Regions from separate parts of the Exiguobacterium artemiae 7-3 genome, predicted to be linked through region 1. Evidence: riboswitches for the same ligand, from Rfam matches in the RefSeq annotation. Region 1 holds a riboswitch; each other region holds the start of a gene.

The links. Region 1 has a riboswitch for S-adenosylmethionine ahead of P402_RS0101345 (amino acid permease). Riboswitches for the same ligand answer to the same signal wherever they lie in the genome.
Region 2: it holds a riboswitch for S-adenosylmethionine, as region 1 does, so the genes downstream of both, P402_RS0102760 (alpha/beta hydrolase) here and P402_RS0101345 (amino acid permease) in region 1, are expected to answer to the same signal.
Region 3: it holds a riboswitch for S-adenosylmethionine, as region 1 does, so the genes downstream of both, mtnK (S-methyl-5-thioribose kinase) here and P402_RS0101345 (amino acid permease) in region 1, are expected to answer to the same signal.

The regions. Positions count from the first base shown of each region.
Region 1 is NZ_KK211190.1:65,637-71,042, forward strand. Features, by position in the region: gene P402_RS0101330 (GntR family transcriptional regulator) at 1-715, opposite strand, end outside; gene gntK (gluconokinase) at 1-6, opposite strand, end outside; gene P402_RS0101335 (ketopantoate reductase family protein) at 899-1,810, shown strand; gene P402_RS0101340 (polysaccharide pyruvyl transferase family protein) at 2,004-3,422, shown strand; SAM riboswitch class I at 3,531-3,632, shown strand; gene P402_RS0101345 (amino acid permease) at 3,714-5,114, shown strand; gene mmuM (homocysteine S-methyltransferase) at 5,089-5,406, shown strand, end outside.
Region 2 is NZ_KK211190.1:332,261-337,666, reverse strand. Features, by position in the region: gene P402_RS0102780 (M20 family metallopeptidase) at 1-522, opposite strand, end outside; gene P402_RS0102775 (MetQ/NlpA family ABC transporter substrate-binding protein) at 550-1,371, opposite strand; gene P402_RS0102770 (methionine ABC transporter permease) at 1,406-2,056, opposite strand; gene P402_RS0102765 (methionine ABC transporter ATP-binding protein) at 2,046-3,077, opposite strand; SAM riboswitch class I at 3,164-3,267, opposite strand; SAM riboswitch class I at 3,516-3,619, shown strand; gene P402_RS0102760 (alpha/beta hydrolase) at 3,682-4,440, shown strand; gene P402_RS0102755 (thymidine kinase) at 4,510-5,130, opposite strand; gene P402_RS0102750 (DedA family protein) at 5,308-5,406, shown strand, end outside.
Region 3 is NZ_KK211190.1:2,600,285-2,605,690, reverse strand. Features, by position in the region: gene P402_RS0114435 (methylthioribulose 1-phosphate dehydratase) at 1-282, opposite strand, end outside; gene P402_RS0114430 (2-hydroxy-3-keto-5-methylthiopentenyl-1-phosphate phosphatase) at 279-938, opposite strand; gene P402_RS0114425 (2,3-diketo-5-methylthiopentyl-1-phosphate enolase) at 935-2,125, opposite strand; SAM riboswitch class I at 2,206-2,307, opposite strand; SAM riboswitch class I at 2,515-2,617, shown strand; gene mtnK (S-methyl-5-thioribose kinase) at 2,696-3,865, shown strand; gene mtnA (S-methyl-5-thioribose-1-phosphate isomerase) at 3,862-4,908, shown strand; gene P402_RS0114410 (sugar ABC transporter substrate-binding protein) at 4,928-5,406, shown strand, end outside.

The DNA.
Region 1 (5,406 bases):
AGTCATGTGGTTCTACTCCCTTCGTCATCAGTTGTTGCGATTTCCATAAATCCTCAACTTCCTGTACATCATCAAAGTTCTGATGCAGGGAAGCGATCATCCGTTTACGATCGCCGGTCTCGATGGCTTCGATATAGAGTGCATGGTTCTCGAGAATCCGTTCGAAATCTTCGATATCATCGTCCAGACGCTGACGCATCGACAATAAGATGAAGCTTTCCATGACTGGTTTGAGATTCTGCCACATCATGCTGACATATCCGTGATCAATCGATCGGATGATCGTTTCATGGAACAAGACGTCTTGATAAGAAAATTCATCCGCATCCTTATACTTGATGGCAATTTTCATCATTTCGAGCACCTTGCTCAGTTCACGAACCAGGTCCTTTCGATCCATCTTAACGATCCGCTCAAAAACGAATGTTTCGATTAACAGCCGGACGTCATAAATTTCCTGGATGTCTTGTTTGGATAGTCCGACGACGACGGCGCCCATCCGTTCCAGCCGGATGATGCGTTCTGACGCCAATACTTTCAGGGCATCCCGGACAGGAGATCGGCTGACGGAAAAATCAGCGGCTAATTTGTTTTCAGATAGGACGGTACCGCTCTCGATCTTGCCGGAAATGATCCGCATGCGCAGTTCATGGGCGACACGATCACCGGCGGATGCTTTTGATAACCATTTAATCGGGTATAAAAGATCAGACATAAAAAAACACCCTCTTTGTTAGATAAGTATACTTGTATACAAGTAGTATAAACGACGGAAAACAAAATGCAAGCGCTTTAATTAAATTGTCATCTTTCCTGAATCACAGCTTTCTGATGTGATAGGCTAAAGAACGAAAGCATGTAAAAGAGATGAATGAATCAGTCAGATGGAGGGGATGAAATGAAGATTTTAGTGGTTGGTGCCGGTGCAGTTGGTGGATATTTTGGGGGACGCCTGGCAGAAAAAGGGGAAGACGTCACATTTTTAGTCCGGGAACGAAGATTGCGGGAGCTGAAAACATCCGGACTCGTAATTAACAGTCTGCATGGTGATATCGATCTTACGCCGCGCTTAATTGAAGCAGGGGCGGATGAAACGTTCGACGTCATCATCTTGTCGACGAAAGCCTATCACCTGGAACAGGTGTTGCAAGATATCGAACCTTTTGTTTCGGAACATACATATATCCTGCCGCTTTTAAATGGCATGTCACATCTGAAACAGTTAGTGGACCGGTTCGGAGAACAGCGTGTGCTGGGCGGACTCTGCTTTATTGAATCGACACTTGATGCACAAGGGCATATCCTTCAGACAAGTCCGTCACACCATCTGTTATTTGGTCCATTGCCGGGAACACGCACAGACCGCTTGGAAGAATTGAAACAGCATTTGACCGGAACAGCAGCTCCAATCAACTATTCAGATACAATCACCCGCGATATGTGGAATAAGTATCTATTCATCACGACGTTTTCCGGTGTGACATCGCTCTTCCGCTCAGCAATTGGTCCAATTCGTTCGCGGGAGGAAGGGATGACGATGATTCGCCGCCTGGCAACGGAAGCCAAAGAAGCAATGGAACGGCAAGGCGCCGTATTCAGTGATGAGATTGAGCAGGTACAACAGCAACAGATCGCACAAATGGCTGAAACGATGAAATCCTCCTTACAACGTGACATGGAGAAAGGAAGCGAAGTCGAGTCGGCCCATCTATTCGGAACACTTCTTTCGAAAGACGGGCCGACGCAGGTGTTGTTACCGGCAATTTATGCGAATCTCGAAATTTATCGTTTATCTAGAAAAGACGTTTAACTAGTTTCTATATAGGGAATATTTATCAGGTTGTATTTAGTTTTTTATAATCCGCAATAATGTGTAATTTTCAGCTATTCGTTGACTTGCTGAATTGCATTCAACTATTCTTGAAAAGACAAGATGGTTAAAAACCAAAATATATTTTATATTTTTTAAAATGAAAACAGAAGCGAGAGGGGAATTATTTTACATGAAACGTATTATTATCCGTGCGGGTATGACACCGTTTGAACAGTTCGACGCAGAATATTTGATGAAGCATAACTCAATCGGAGGGAACGTCGGAAACCTGATTTATCAATACAGTATTTTCCGCACCTTGATGACAGAGGGCACGACGATTACACCAGATTACTACTACTATGAAGAAGAGCGTGCAGATGAGATCAACGCGAACTTCGATTTATATGTCATCCCACTCGCTGACGCATTCCGTAAAGAATTCGTTCCGACACTTCGTAAATATACAAAATTGATTAAAAAATTAAAGATTCCGGTCGTCGTCATCGGCGTCGGTTTACGCGCACCGTTTGAGGCGAATTTAAACGACGGTTTCTCATTCGATGAAGATGTTAAAGCGTTTGTCAGCGCAGTCCTAGAGCGCTCAAGCATGCTTGGACTTCGCGGCGAAATCACATCAAAATACTTGACGCGTCTTGGTTTCCGCGAAGGAATCGATCACAAAGTCATCGGTTGCCCGTCGATGTATGCCTTTGGTCGTGACTTGAAAATTCGTGAAACGAACATCACAAAAGATTCGATGATCGGTGTCAACTCGTCACGTCTCGCACCACAAAACGTCCTTAACTTCATCACACGCGGAATGGAAGAGTACCCGAACCATTACTTCATCCCGCAATGGATGAAAGAGTTACGTTTGACGTACACAGGCACACATCCGATTGCTGACTTATCTGTCACGAACTATCCGGTCAAAATGTCGGATCCGACTTACATGAACGACCGTGTCCGCTTCTTCTTGAATGCACAGACATGGATCGACTTTTTAAAAGAAGCTGACTTCAGCTTCGGAGCACGTCTTCACGGTAACATTACGGCAACACTTGCCGGAACACCAAGTATCCTGATTCCGAAAGATGCACGGATGCGTGAATTAACGGATTATCACCAATTGACACACATCTGGGCAAATGACATCACAGACAGCACACGTTTGTCAGATGTAATTGAGTCGGCTGACTTCCAGAGTCCAACACGTGTTCAAGCACGTAACTTCGATAACTTCGTTGATTTCTTGAACACAAATGATTTAGAGCACATTTATAAAGAAACGAACTACCCTGAGAACGTTCCGTTTGACCGTGAAATGGCAAAAGCAGAGTTGCTCCCAGTCGTTAAACCAATCACAGGAATTAGTATCGAAGAAGCTGTTTCACGTTTTGAATCATACTTCCCAGCAGAAGAGCAAAAAATCGTGGCAGCTCAAAAACGCGATAAAGCAAAAATGGCTGAAAAAGATAAAAAAATCAAATCGCTTCAAGGCAAGTTGAACAGTCAAACAAAAGAAATGAAGCATCAACAAGGCACATTGAACCGGAAAGCGGTTCGGATGGCATTGAAGACAGCTGATTTGTTTGCGAAGAAATAAACCACGGACGTCTTATACCATTTTGGTGTAAGGCGTTTTTTTTACATGATAAATTCTGAATTGTGTTGACAATTCAAAACAGGGTTGGTACTGTTATGAAAAATTACATTCTTATCCAGAGAGGTGGAGGGACTGGCCCTTTGAAGCCTCAGCAACAGGTCGAAAGATACTGTGCTAATTCCTGCGGGTGTCGTACCCGATCGATAAGCTTCTTTTGATTGTCGACCGACGCACCCATGTATGTGGGTGCGTTTTTTTATTTTATGAGAGAAAGAGGAGTGTGGAGGAGCAATGAAAGAAGGAACGTTTCGTCGGAAAATGGAATCCCGGCATATCGTCATGCTGTCACTTGGCGGTGTCATCGGGACGGGATTATTTTTAAGTACAGGTTATACGCTGGAGCAGGCGGGGCGTGTCGGAACGATTTTATCGTACTTGGTCGGAGCACTGGCCGTTTATCTCGTCATGCTGTGTTTGGGAGAGTTAGCAGTACATATGCCGGAAACTGGCGCCTTTCATAGTTATGCGACGAAGTACATCGGATCCGGAACCGGTTATACGGTGGCATGGCTCTATTGGTTGACGTGGACGGTCGCCCTCGGGTCGGAATTCACGGCAGCCGGCTTGTTGATGCAACGCTGGTTCCCGGACGTTCCGGTCTGGCTGTTCAGCGCGCTATTCGTCGTTATGATTTTAGGAATCAATGTCTTGACGGTTCGGTTGTTCGCAGAAGTCGAATTTTGGTTTTCCGCCGTCAAGGTGCTGACGATTTTAGTGTTCATCGTCCTGGGGACAGCGGCGATCGTCGGATTTTTACCACTTGTCGATGGATCGCAGGCTCCGATGCTTGCTCCTTTGACGGAGGGTGGACTGTTTCCAAACGGAGCATTCGCCATCCTGATGACCATGCTCGCCGTCAACTTTGCCTATTCCGGAACAGAGTTGATCGGGATTGCGGCAGGTGAAGCCGTTGATCCGAAACGAACGGTGCCGCTGGCCATTCGAACGACTGTCTTCCGGCTCGTGCTATTTTTTGTCGGAACGATCATCGTTCTTGCGATTCTGTTACCGAATGATTCAAAAGGAGTGCTTGAAAGTCCGTTTGTTGCCGTGTTTGAACGGATCGGTCTTCCGTTTGCAGCCGACATCATGAACTTCGTCATCCTGACGGCGATTTTGTCGGCAGCGAACTCCGGTCTGTATGCCGCATCACGGATGCTCTGGTCTTTATCCGATCAACGGATGATTACGCCGTTCTTTTCTAAATTAAATGCAAGCGGAGTCCCGACACGTGCCGTTCTCTTCAGTATGATCGGCGGTCTGCTTGCCCTGTTTTCCAGTGTCTATGCCCCGGGTTCCGTCTACATCGCGCTCGTCTCAATCTCGGGACTGGCAGTCGTCGTCGTCTGGATGAGCATCAGTGCCTCACAGTTCATGTTCCGCAAACGGTATCTGCAAGAGGGACATGATGTCAGCGATTTGGTCTACCGGACACCGTGGTATCCGTTTGTACCGATTTTATCCTTTTTGATGTGCCTGGCTTCTTTAATCGGCATCGCCTTTGATCCGACGCAACGGGTCGCCCTTTATTTTGGTGTTCCTTTTATCGCAGTCTGTTACATCATTCATCATCTAACGAAAACATCATGGAAACGGAGTGTGGAAGATGTCAAAGAACAACAATCCAGTTGAGGAATTATTAAAAAAACAGCCTTATATTTTATTGGACGGAGCATTAGCGACGGAACTCGAGCGTCACGGGAGTAATCTCGACGACCCGCTGTGGTCGGCACGGGTTCTGCTTGAAGAACCGGAACAGATTCACCGGGTCCATGCGGATTATTTTAAGATTGGAGCAGATTGTGCCATTACGTCGAGTTATCAAGCAAGTGTCACCGGATTCGGCAGTCGGGGAATTAAAGAAGGGGAAGCGGTTGAACTGATCAAACAAACGGTGTACTTGGCACAACAGGCGCGTGCGGAA
Region 2 (5,406 bases), 270 kb from region 1:
CGAAGAACCGGTGATCCGCGTTTTTCCGGACGGATGCACCATTAAGGCAGCATCAATCCCCGCCAGCAAATCGTGTTTGACGAAACTTCCTTTCGCACTGCCGTTTGGTCCGCCTTCTTCCGCCGGTGTCCCGAGGACGACGACACTGCCGCCGACTTCATCAAGGACTTTACTGACGGCAATCGCCGCTGCGACACTCGTCGTCCCGATGATATTGTGCCCGCACGCGTGACCGATTCCGGGTAACGCGTCATATTCAGCGAGAAATGCGATGGTCGCCCCCGGTTTGTCCGAAGTCTTTCGGGCAAGGAAGGCTGTGTCGTGTCCCGCGACACCGAGCTCAACCGTGAACCCTTCTGCCGTCAGGCGTTCGGCATGATGACGTGACGCAAAATATTCTTCGTTGCCAATTTCAGGTGTCGCATGAATCCGGTGGCTCGTCTCGAGATAAGACTCACGTTTTTGTTCAATGTCCTGTTCAATCGTTTGAATCAAGTTTTCCCGTATCGTCTGAATGGTCATTTTGGTCACGCTCCTTTGGATTTTTAGTTATTCCCCGATGTCACTGAGCGGGACGAACGTCGGAATCGTGCTTCCTTTGTACTCTTTTTTGATGAAGGCCGCGACATCGTCCTGCTGGTAGAGTGAAGCGATTTTCTTCAATGTTTTTTTATCCTTATCTTCCGTCCGGGTTGCGATGATGTTGATGTACGGCTTCGCCGTCTCGTTTTCATGAAGAATCGAATCCTTGATCGGGTTGAAGCCTGCATCGACGGCGATTCCGTTATTGATGATCGAAGCCGATACATCCGGTAGGACGCGTGGCGTCTGTCCGGCGACAACCGGGACAATCTTCAGTTTTTTCGGATTCTCGACGATCTTATCGACGGATCCGTTGCCGTCAAAGTCGTCCGGTAGCTTGATCAAGCCTGCTTCCTGCAACAGCAGCAGTGCCCGGCCCATATTGGTCGCCTCGTTCGGGACGGCAATCTTCCCACCGACCGGAATGTCTTTGACGTCCTTGACCTTATCCGAATAAATCCCCATCGGTGCAATCACTGTCGTCGCGATTGGCGACAGCTTTAACTTATGTTCCTTTTTGAAAGCGTTGAAGTAAGACACGGTCTGAAAAGAGTTCGCATCAATCTCACCTTCTGCCAGGGCCAGGTTCGGCTGGACGTAGTCGGAGAACTTAACGAGCTCAATCGTAATCCCCTCTTTCTTCGCTTTTTTCGCGACATATTCCCAAACTTGTGTATCAGAACCGCTGACGCCAAGCTTGACCGTTTTTTGATCTTCTTCTCCGGAAGCGGCACATCCCGCAAATAATACCGTCGTTAATGCTGCACCAATCGCTAAACCTTTTTTCATCATCCATCTCTCCCTTATCTGCTCTATGTTTTTTTTAATGTCTCCGAATTTTTCTTGCCAACAGATTACCTGTCGTCTGTAACCCTTGAACAAGAATCACGAGTATCCCGACCGTGATGATCATGACGGTCGTATCAAACCGTTGGTAGCCGTAGGTGATCGCTAAGTCACCCAGTCCGCCGCCACCAATCGCCCCGGCCATCGCCGATGCACCGATTAAGCCGATCGTCGCAATCGTCAAGTTCAGAACCAGCGAGCTGAGGGCTTCCGGCAACAGGAAGCGGAAAATCGTCTGCAACGGTGTCGCCCCCATCGCTTCTGCCGCCTCCAAGACACCGGTATCGACTTCCAGTAACGAACTTTCGATCAATCGGGCGATGTACGGTGCCGCGTAAAAAACAAGCGGAACGATGGCTGCCTGCGTCCCGATCGACGATCCGACAATCAAGCGTGTCAGTGGAATGATCGCGACGAGCAGGATAATGAACGGGACGGACCGGAAGATGTTGACGATGCCGCTTAAGACATTGAAGAAGGGAATTTGTTCAAGCAACGCCCCTTTGCGTGTGACGACGAGCAGAATGCCGAGCGGTAAACCGATTAATGTCGAGAAAAGTAACGACAGTCCGACCATCGTCAACGTCTGCAGGAATGCATTCCAAATATCTGTGTAATTAACTAACATCCGCGAGCACCTCCTCAACGACGACATCCGACTGATGAATGTAATGCAATGCCCGTTTGATTTCCGTCGCGTCGCCGATCAGTTCAACGAGCAGACTGCCGAACGGAATGTTTTGCAGTTCCGTGATGCTACCGTGCAGGATGTTGAGATCGACATCAAACCGTTTCGCGACTTGCGATAAGAGCGGTTGCCCCGTCCCTGCCCCGAGGAAGTTGATTTTGTAGATGTGATGTCCGGCATCCCGTTGATCGATGACGGTTTGAACCGATGCCGGAATTTCATCCTGCATGACGGAGCGGACGAAGTTTTTTGCCGTTGCCGTCTGTGGATTCGAGAAGACATCGAACACGGTACCCGATTCAATCAGCTGACCGGCTTCGATGACGGCGACACGGTCACAAATCTCACGGATGACACCCATCTCATGGGTAATCAGTAAAATCGTGATGCCGTATTCCTGATTAATCTGTTTCAACAGGCGTAATATGTGTTGCGTCGTCTGGGGATCGAGGGCGGATGTCGCCTCGTCACACAACAGGACCGACGGCTGGGTCGCGAGTGCCCGGGCGATTCCGACCCGTTGTTTCTGTCCGCCCGATAACTGATCCGGATAATGATCGGCCTTATCTGCCAAATCGACGAAGTCCAGTAGTTCGCTGACCCGCCGGTTGACTTCCTCTTTTTTGACACCTTTTAAGACAAGCGGTTTTGCGACATTCGCAAACACTGTATTCGAATCCAGCAGGTTGAAATGCTGAAAGATCATTCCGATATGTTGTTTTGCCTCCCGCAGCTGCTTCGCCGAGAGGGTTGTCAAATCTTGTCCATCGACCGTCACGCTGCCGGATGTCGGCCGTTCGAGCAGGTTGACGCATCGTAATAAGGAACTTTTCCCGGCTCCGCTGAAACCGATGACACCAAAGATTTCGCCTTTTCGGATTTCGAGATCCACTCCGTTCAACGCAGCGATCGATTGGTCATTTGTTTCATAGATTTTTTTTACATTTTTGAATGTAATCACCACTTTTTCCCCCTTCAAAATACAAAAAAGGTCTCTTCTTAAGAAACAAGAAGAGACCTGGATCCGCACAATGGCAGAATCCACTCGACTCATCTCTCAGACAATTGTCTGATGGAATTGGCACAGTGCTCATAATGAGTCTGTTGCCGAGGTTTCGTAGGGCCAGTCCCTCCACCTCTCTGGATAAGTGTTGCGGTATGAAATTCGTATGTGTGTTGTTGCCGGTTGAACTTATGTCGTAAAACTAATTTTTACACTACAGAAAGATCTTTTAAAGGTCAACCATATTTTCAAAAATAAACCATATGACCCATATCGATTGTTGTACCGGGACAAACCGGATCCTTGCATAAATTTTGATGCCATTAAAGAGAGTTTGACAATTCATTTCCGTCAATGCTATTATCTTCTCAATGATTAATCCGACAATTCCTATACGATATATCAAGAGTGGACGAGAGACCTGGCTCTAGGACTCCACGGCAACCTGCTACTGTGCAAGGTGCTCCGACCAGCAAAGCGGCTGCTTTGGATGATACACACGAGAAACTCGTTTGCGTCCAAAGCCAAACGGGTTTTTATTTTTGAAATGGAGGACGAGATGATGAGTATGGTTTATCCTGTTATACCGGGTGCAGAAGCCTTTTCCTTAGGACGCGGATCCGTCGGCATTTTGCTCTGTCATGGTTTTAACGCAACACCGCAAAGTGTTCGGGCTGTAGGAGAACAGTTCGCAGAACATGGCTTCTCCGTCTATGCGCCTCGCCTGCACGGTCACGGGACGGATGTACGGGAATTCGAAACGACGATGGCAGACGACTGGAAACAGAGCTTACGTGACGGCTTCGAACAATTGGCCGCACGGTGTGAATCAATCTTCATCGTCGGACAATCGATGGGCGCGACACTTGCCCTGTCGCTCGCCGCTGAAGGTCTCCCGGTCGCAGGAATCATCACCATCAACGCCGCCTTGGCTGTCCCTGCTTACGAAGCCTTGTCGTTCACCGATTGTCCGGTCTATCTTCCGGAAAGTGTCCCTGATATCAAACAATCGGCTTTTGAAATCATCTATGATCTTGTCCCCGCCGTCTGCGCTTCAGAACTGTTGCGACTCATCGATGAGACGCGACCACACTTAGCAACGATTCAAATTCCGACACTTATTTTATATTCTGCCGAGGATCACGTCGTCCCGCCAACCTGTTCGGATTATTTGTACCGGACGATTGGTGCAGCGGATAAACGCAGTTATTGTCTGCTTGACTCGTACCATGTTGCGACACTCGATTATGATCAAAAGACAATTGTTCGGGAAACCTTACGATTCGTCGAGCAGTTCAGCCAGTTGACACGGACCGGTTGATATAAAAAAAAGCGAACGATTCTTTGGCCTCACTGCCAGGAATCGTTCGCTTTTTCAAATCGGATATGCTCAATTCTGCTGTTGTTTTTTCCATTCCTGTAACGGTTTCGGTTTGCCCGGTACTTGATGACAATGGCGGCAACGTGGTTCATAGGATTCAGACGCCCCGACCAAAATGATTGGATCATTGTAGTTTGCGGGTTTCCCGTCAATCAATCGTTGTGTCCGCGATGCCGGATCTCCGCACGACAGACAAATCGCCTGTAATTTCGTCACGAATTCTGCACGTGCCAACAATTCGGGCATCTTGCCGAATGGCTCCGCCCGAAAGTCTTGATCGAGTCCTGCACAAATGACGCGTTTGCCATCTTGAGCCAGTGCTTCGATGACCGCGACGATTTCGTCGTCAAAGAATTGAACTTCGTCAATGGCGACGATTTGTGTTTCTTCCGCCACTGCTGCATAGACATCACGACTCGTCGCCATCGGAATCGCGATGACGGAATTGCCGACGTGCGACACGACATGCTCCTCGTGGTACCGATCATCGATTGCCGGCTTGAACACCTGAACCGGTAACTTTCCATACTGTGCCCGTCTGACACGACGGATCAGTTCTTCTGATTTGCCGGAAAACATGCTTCCACAAATCACTTCAATCCAACCATATTGATTGATCACATGCATCATCGTAAACACCGTCCTCTAAATTAGTCACTTTAACGAGTATAGCCCGAATCTAAATTGAGAAAAAGGATTGACTTCTAAAAATCAAAAACCCGTGCCAAATTCCCCATTTTCTTCATCTTCTCATTTCAACTGGTATGTATTTCCTGTACACTGAAAGAGAAGTTTCTTTGAAGGAAGGTGACTCCGATTCATCATATATTACATGAAGTCCTCCACCAATATGGAGCGTTCGGACTCGCCGTTCTGCTGGCCGGCGGAATCGTTGGTCTTCCTGTT
Region 3 (5,406 bases), 2.5 Mb from region 1:
CGAGCAGCCGGCCGACGTCCGGTTAAACACTTCGACATGAAGTAAGGTCTCAGCAGACGGACGTCCGTTTTGTTCGCCGATCAATTGACCGGTCGCGTCAACATGGACGAAATCGTCCGGCGTGTCCTGGCGTTTATCTTTGCCGCTTGCCGTCACAAGAAATTCTGTCGGACTGCTGTTCGTCCGAATGGCGAGGTTACCGCTCGTACCGGGAAACCAGTCGCGTGCAGCGAACTCCTGCTTGATCGCTCGGAGTTCTTCGTATCGTTTCAAAAATGTCATGCATGCACCCCCGTTGTCTGCAGATGATCCACAATGTCGTAAAACGTTTCAAACGGCGTGTACGGAATACCGTGCTGTTCGCATAGCGTAATCAGATAATCACGGGCGTAGACATGATCAGCCTGTTTCGCCAGTTCAAAATCCGTCACGGAGTCACCAATCGCGATGATCGTGTCACCGTCCTGCTTCAGCTTCCGGGCGATTGACGTTTTACAACAGCCGCATTGATTCGTACAGGCCGCGTCACAGGCATGCGGCCATTCAATCTGCACTATCTCCTCACTGAAGTCACTGCCGTTACAGTAAATCGCTTCATCTGTCAGTAAATCGGCAAGAATCGGTTCGACAAAAAAGTCGATCCCGCCGCTGACGATGGCAAAGTCGATTCCGTTCAATTTAGCAAAAGCGAGTAAGGTCTCAAAGCCGGGACGGATGACAGCCCGATCAATCAAAAAATCAACATAATCTTGTTTTCGATCTGATGGGAGCAACCGGAACATCTGTCCGACCCCGGATTGAATCGACAGCGAGCGGTCGAGCACACCTTCTTTCAACGGTTCAAACGCTGCCGGCGAGGCAAATTCCTTCATCAAGGCGATGATATTATCGTGTTCCGTCACGGTCCCGTCAAAGTCACATAAAATCCGGATTGTCATTTCGTGATCCCCCAAGCGTCGAGGGCAATTCGTAATTCTTCCTGCCGCACCGCAGCACTTGTCAGCGATTCTCCGGTCAGTGCGGCGTCGAGCGCCTGACGGAATGCGAGGACACCGGCAGCGGCACCTTGCGGATGACCGTGAACGCCGCCTCCAGCATTGATGACCGAGTCGGTACCGAAATCACGGACGAGCTGGGCTACGAGACCGGGGTGGATACCGGCCGAGGGAACCGGCAAAATTGTCTTCGTGTCCCCGATCCGGGTTGCTTCGACGGCGATCCCGCGGGCCAAGTCTTTGGCGAGTGCCACGTTCCCGTACGGCGATGGGAACAACGTCAAATCGGCACCAGCCAGTCGCGGTAACGTTCCGAGCAGAACAGGAGCCGCAATCCCGTATTCGGGACTTGCGATCAAGGCACCGCTTAAGGCCGGATGATTGAAGATTGGAACGGAAATGTCCGGGTCAGCCGCTAACTCGCGCAGGACGTCGAGTCCGTATGTAAACGTATTGAGCAGGAAGGCGGTCGCGCCGGCTTCAATCAAACGTTTCGCTTGATCCTTCAAGCCGAAGACGGGACCGCTTAACGTAATCGCGTAAAGCGCCCGTTTGCCGGTCCGTTCATAATGGGCATCGAGGACTTCCCGGCCAATCCGTGCCCGGTCGAGTGCCGGCGTCAACGGATTGTCGTACAATATCTCATCATCTTTGACGAGATCGATGCCGCCCGCGAGCTGGGCTTCGAGTTGTTCCCGTAAAAAGACGAGGTCTCGTCCGATGACCCCTTTAAAGATGCTCATCAACAGGGGACGGTCATGGACTTGAATCAACTGACGGATTCCTTCAATCCCGAATTTGGCACCGGGGAAGTCGTTCGTGAACGACGGGGGAAGCTGTAGATCGGTTAACTTGATTTGTCCGTCGAGCGACAGTTTGCCGAAGACCGTCGTTAAGATAGCGGAAAAGTCGCGTGAGACGTTGTGTTCCGGATAACGGATCGTGATGTAACCTTTGCCGTCATGTTCTTCGGTATGAACAACCTGTCCTTTGAAGGATTCCAGCTGCTGCTGTTCCAAATGATTTAAATCGGTCCAGGAACCGACCGTCAGACCGAGCGCGATTTGTTCTGCTCGTTTCGCCAACTGATTGGTCGTCCCGAGTTGGTACGTTGCGGTAATATACGCCATATGAATCGTCTCTCCCTTATTGAAAAATACAAAAATGGTCCCTCGTCAATGACAAGAGACCATGAAAAATTGCGCGTGGACTCTTATCTGTCAGCGTAATAGCTGCAAGAATTAGCACCGTGCCAAGTGGTCGGTTGCTGCGACATCGTAGGGCTCGTCCCTCCGTCTGCTCTTGATAAGAATTGGATGAAATTGTGAAATCTAATTGCAATTTTTACACGAGATTGGTCCCTTGTCAAACTATATTTTGAAAATTTATTTTTTTGAAAATACTTCTTCTATAGACGGTTCCGTTTTTTAAGCCGTTTCACTAAAAATTGGAATTGACAGACGACCAACCGCGCACGTAGTATTCAAATCAACATCAACCACACGACAACTACATATGACTCTTATCGTGAGTTGGCAGAGGGAATTGGCCCGAAGACGCCGCAGCAACCGACCATCCGGCACGGTGCTACATCCAACAGACATTCGTCTGAGAGATAAGAGGACGGAGTATTCTACCGCGCCTCTTTTCTTTGACGAAAAGAGGCGTTTTTTCGTGTGATCAACAAGGAGGAAACCATAATGGGATACCAAGCATTTACAGTACAGGACGCGATTGAACGGGTCCAGACACTCGGATTGATCGGCAAAGGACCGGTGACGGCAGAGGAAATCGGGGACGGGAACTTAAACCTTGTCTTTCGGATTCAATCGGGGAATCAGCGATTGATTTTAAAACAGGCTTTACCGTATGCGAAAGTCGTCGGCGAAAGTTGGCCGTTATCGCTTGAACGGGCCTGGATTGAACAGTCCGCCTTAAAAGAATTTGCAAAAGTCGCCGTTCCGTTCGTCCCGCACGTCTACCATGCAAGTAAGGAAGAGGCATTTACGGTGATGGAGGATTTGTCTCACTTGACGATTGTCCGGACCGGCTTGCTCGAAGGGGAGAAGTATCCGTTGCTTGCGGAACATATCGGTTCTTACTTGGCGCGAACACTGTTTTACACGTCGGATTTTGCACTTGGACCGGTCACAAAAAAACAAGTGGCGCGGAACTACTACAATCCGGATCTCTGTGATATCACGGAAAAATTAATCTTTACGGATCCGTTTTATGACGCGGAAACGAATGCGGTTGAAGCCGGGCTGGAATCGGAAGTGGCTCAGTTGTGGCAGGATGCAGCGCTGAAACGCGAAGTCGCGAAACTCGAAACTCTGTTCATCACGAAGGGCGACGCGTTATTACACGGGGACTTACATACTGGAAGTATTTTTGCTTCAGCCGATGAAACAAAAGTCATCGATCCCGAGTTTGCCTTTTACGGACCGTTTGGTTTTGATGTCGGACAATTCATCGCCCATCTCTGCTTTGCCGCGTATCCGAACTATGCCGAGTTACGGAATGGACGGGTGAAAGACATCGATACATTTTGGCTGACCTTTGCGTCTACGTTCAAAGCATTATGGGAGCGGGAAGCGGTGGAGCCGTTCCGTTCAGCGGACGGGCTTGTTGACGATGTCCTCAGCACGATTTTGCAGGACGCACTTGGCTTTGCCGGATGTGAATTGATCCGCCGGACGATTGGACTAGCACCGGTCGCCGACCTTGAGAACATCACGGACGCGGGGGAACGACTCGAGCGGAAACGCCATGCGTTACGTCTTGGAGTGGCATTGATTAAACGCCGGACTGAATGCAAGACGTTCACTGATTTACGGAACTTTGATTTGACGGAGGAACTCAGCCGATGAGCCAATTCGTCCAAAGCATCATCTATGAAAATGGGACGGTGACGATCTTGGATCAGACCCGGCTCCCGGAAGAAGAACGGTATGAAATCATTCATGATTTAGCGCAAGCGATTGACGCAATCAAACAATTGCGAGTCCGTGGTGCACCGGCGATCAGCCTGTTCGGCGGCTTCATCCTTGTACAGGAAGCATTTCGGACGACAGGGTCGCTTCCTGAAGCGAAACAAGACTTGTTGACGGTATCGGCACAACTACTCTCGACCCGACCGACCGCCGTCAATCTGCGGAATGTGCTAGATGAGCTGAATCAGCTGATCGTCTCGAGCACGACGCTTGCCGAGTTGCCAAAACGGTTGGAACAAAAAGCACTGGCGCTTTATGAGGCGGATGCCAAGACATCCCGGCAAATCGGTATTCATGCGCTGGAATTGTTCCAGTCCGGTGACCGGATTCTGACGATTTGTAATGCCGGATCGATTGCGACAGCGGCTTACGGGACGGCACTCGCTCCGTTTTATCTCGCGAAAGAACAGGGAATTCCACTCTCCGTTTATGCATCGGAAACCCGTCCGTTACTTCAGGGAGCACGTTTGACGACATGGGAACTGCAACGGGCCGGAATTGACGTGACGTTGATTACGGACAACATGGTCGCGCATACGATCAAGGAAAAGAACATAACTGCCATCATCGTTGGTGCTGATCGGATTACCCGAAACGGCGATACGGCGAACAAAATCGGCACGTTCCAACTGGCGTTACTGGCCCGTGCTTTCGGGATTCCGTTTTATGTCGCCGCACCACTTTCGACCTTTGATTTTACGAGCTTATCGGGAGACGAAATTGAGATTGAAGAACGCGATGCCCGTGAAGTGACGCAACTGGCCGGAAAAGTGACGGCGCCAGCCGGAGTAGCGGTTTTTAATCCGGCGTTTGACGTGACACCGCACGAATTAATCACGGCAATCATTACGGAACTCGGGGTCATCGAACATCCATCCGTCGAGACGATCGAGCAGACAATCGGACAACAGATACGTTAAACAGACAGGGGAGATCGAGATGAAAAAATTAGCATTTGCGGTACTTGCACCAGCGGTCTTGCTGGCTGCTTGCGCCAATAGCGAAGCGACACCGGCGAAAAAAATCAGTGGTGTACCGGAAGGCGTCCAGGGTGACGTCAAGATTGCCGTCATCCGCAATTTGGCATCCGACGATCATACGAAACAGTTTTTGGACGGAGCCCGGTCGGAAGGGGAAGCACTTGGTTTTCAGGTCAACACGTTCATTTCGGAAGGCAATGACGTTAAATTCAAGGAACTCGTCGCGCAAGCCGTTCAGCAGGATTATGACGGATTGATCATCTCGCACGGAAAAGAGGATTATGCCTACGACATGATCAAGCCGGCGATTGACAAAGGAATTAAGGTCGTCACATTCGATACGGTGACGAAGAAAAAAGACCAGACGTTAAAAGGCATCACGGAAACATTCCAGGATGATCACAAGCTGGCACAGCTTTCGCTGGATGAAGTGACGAA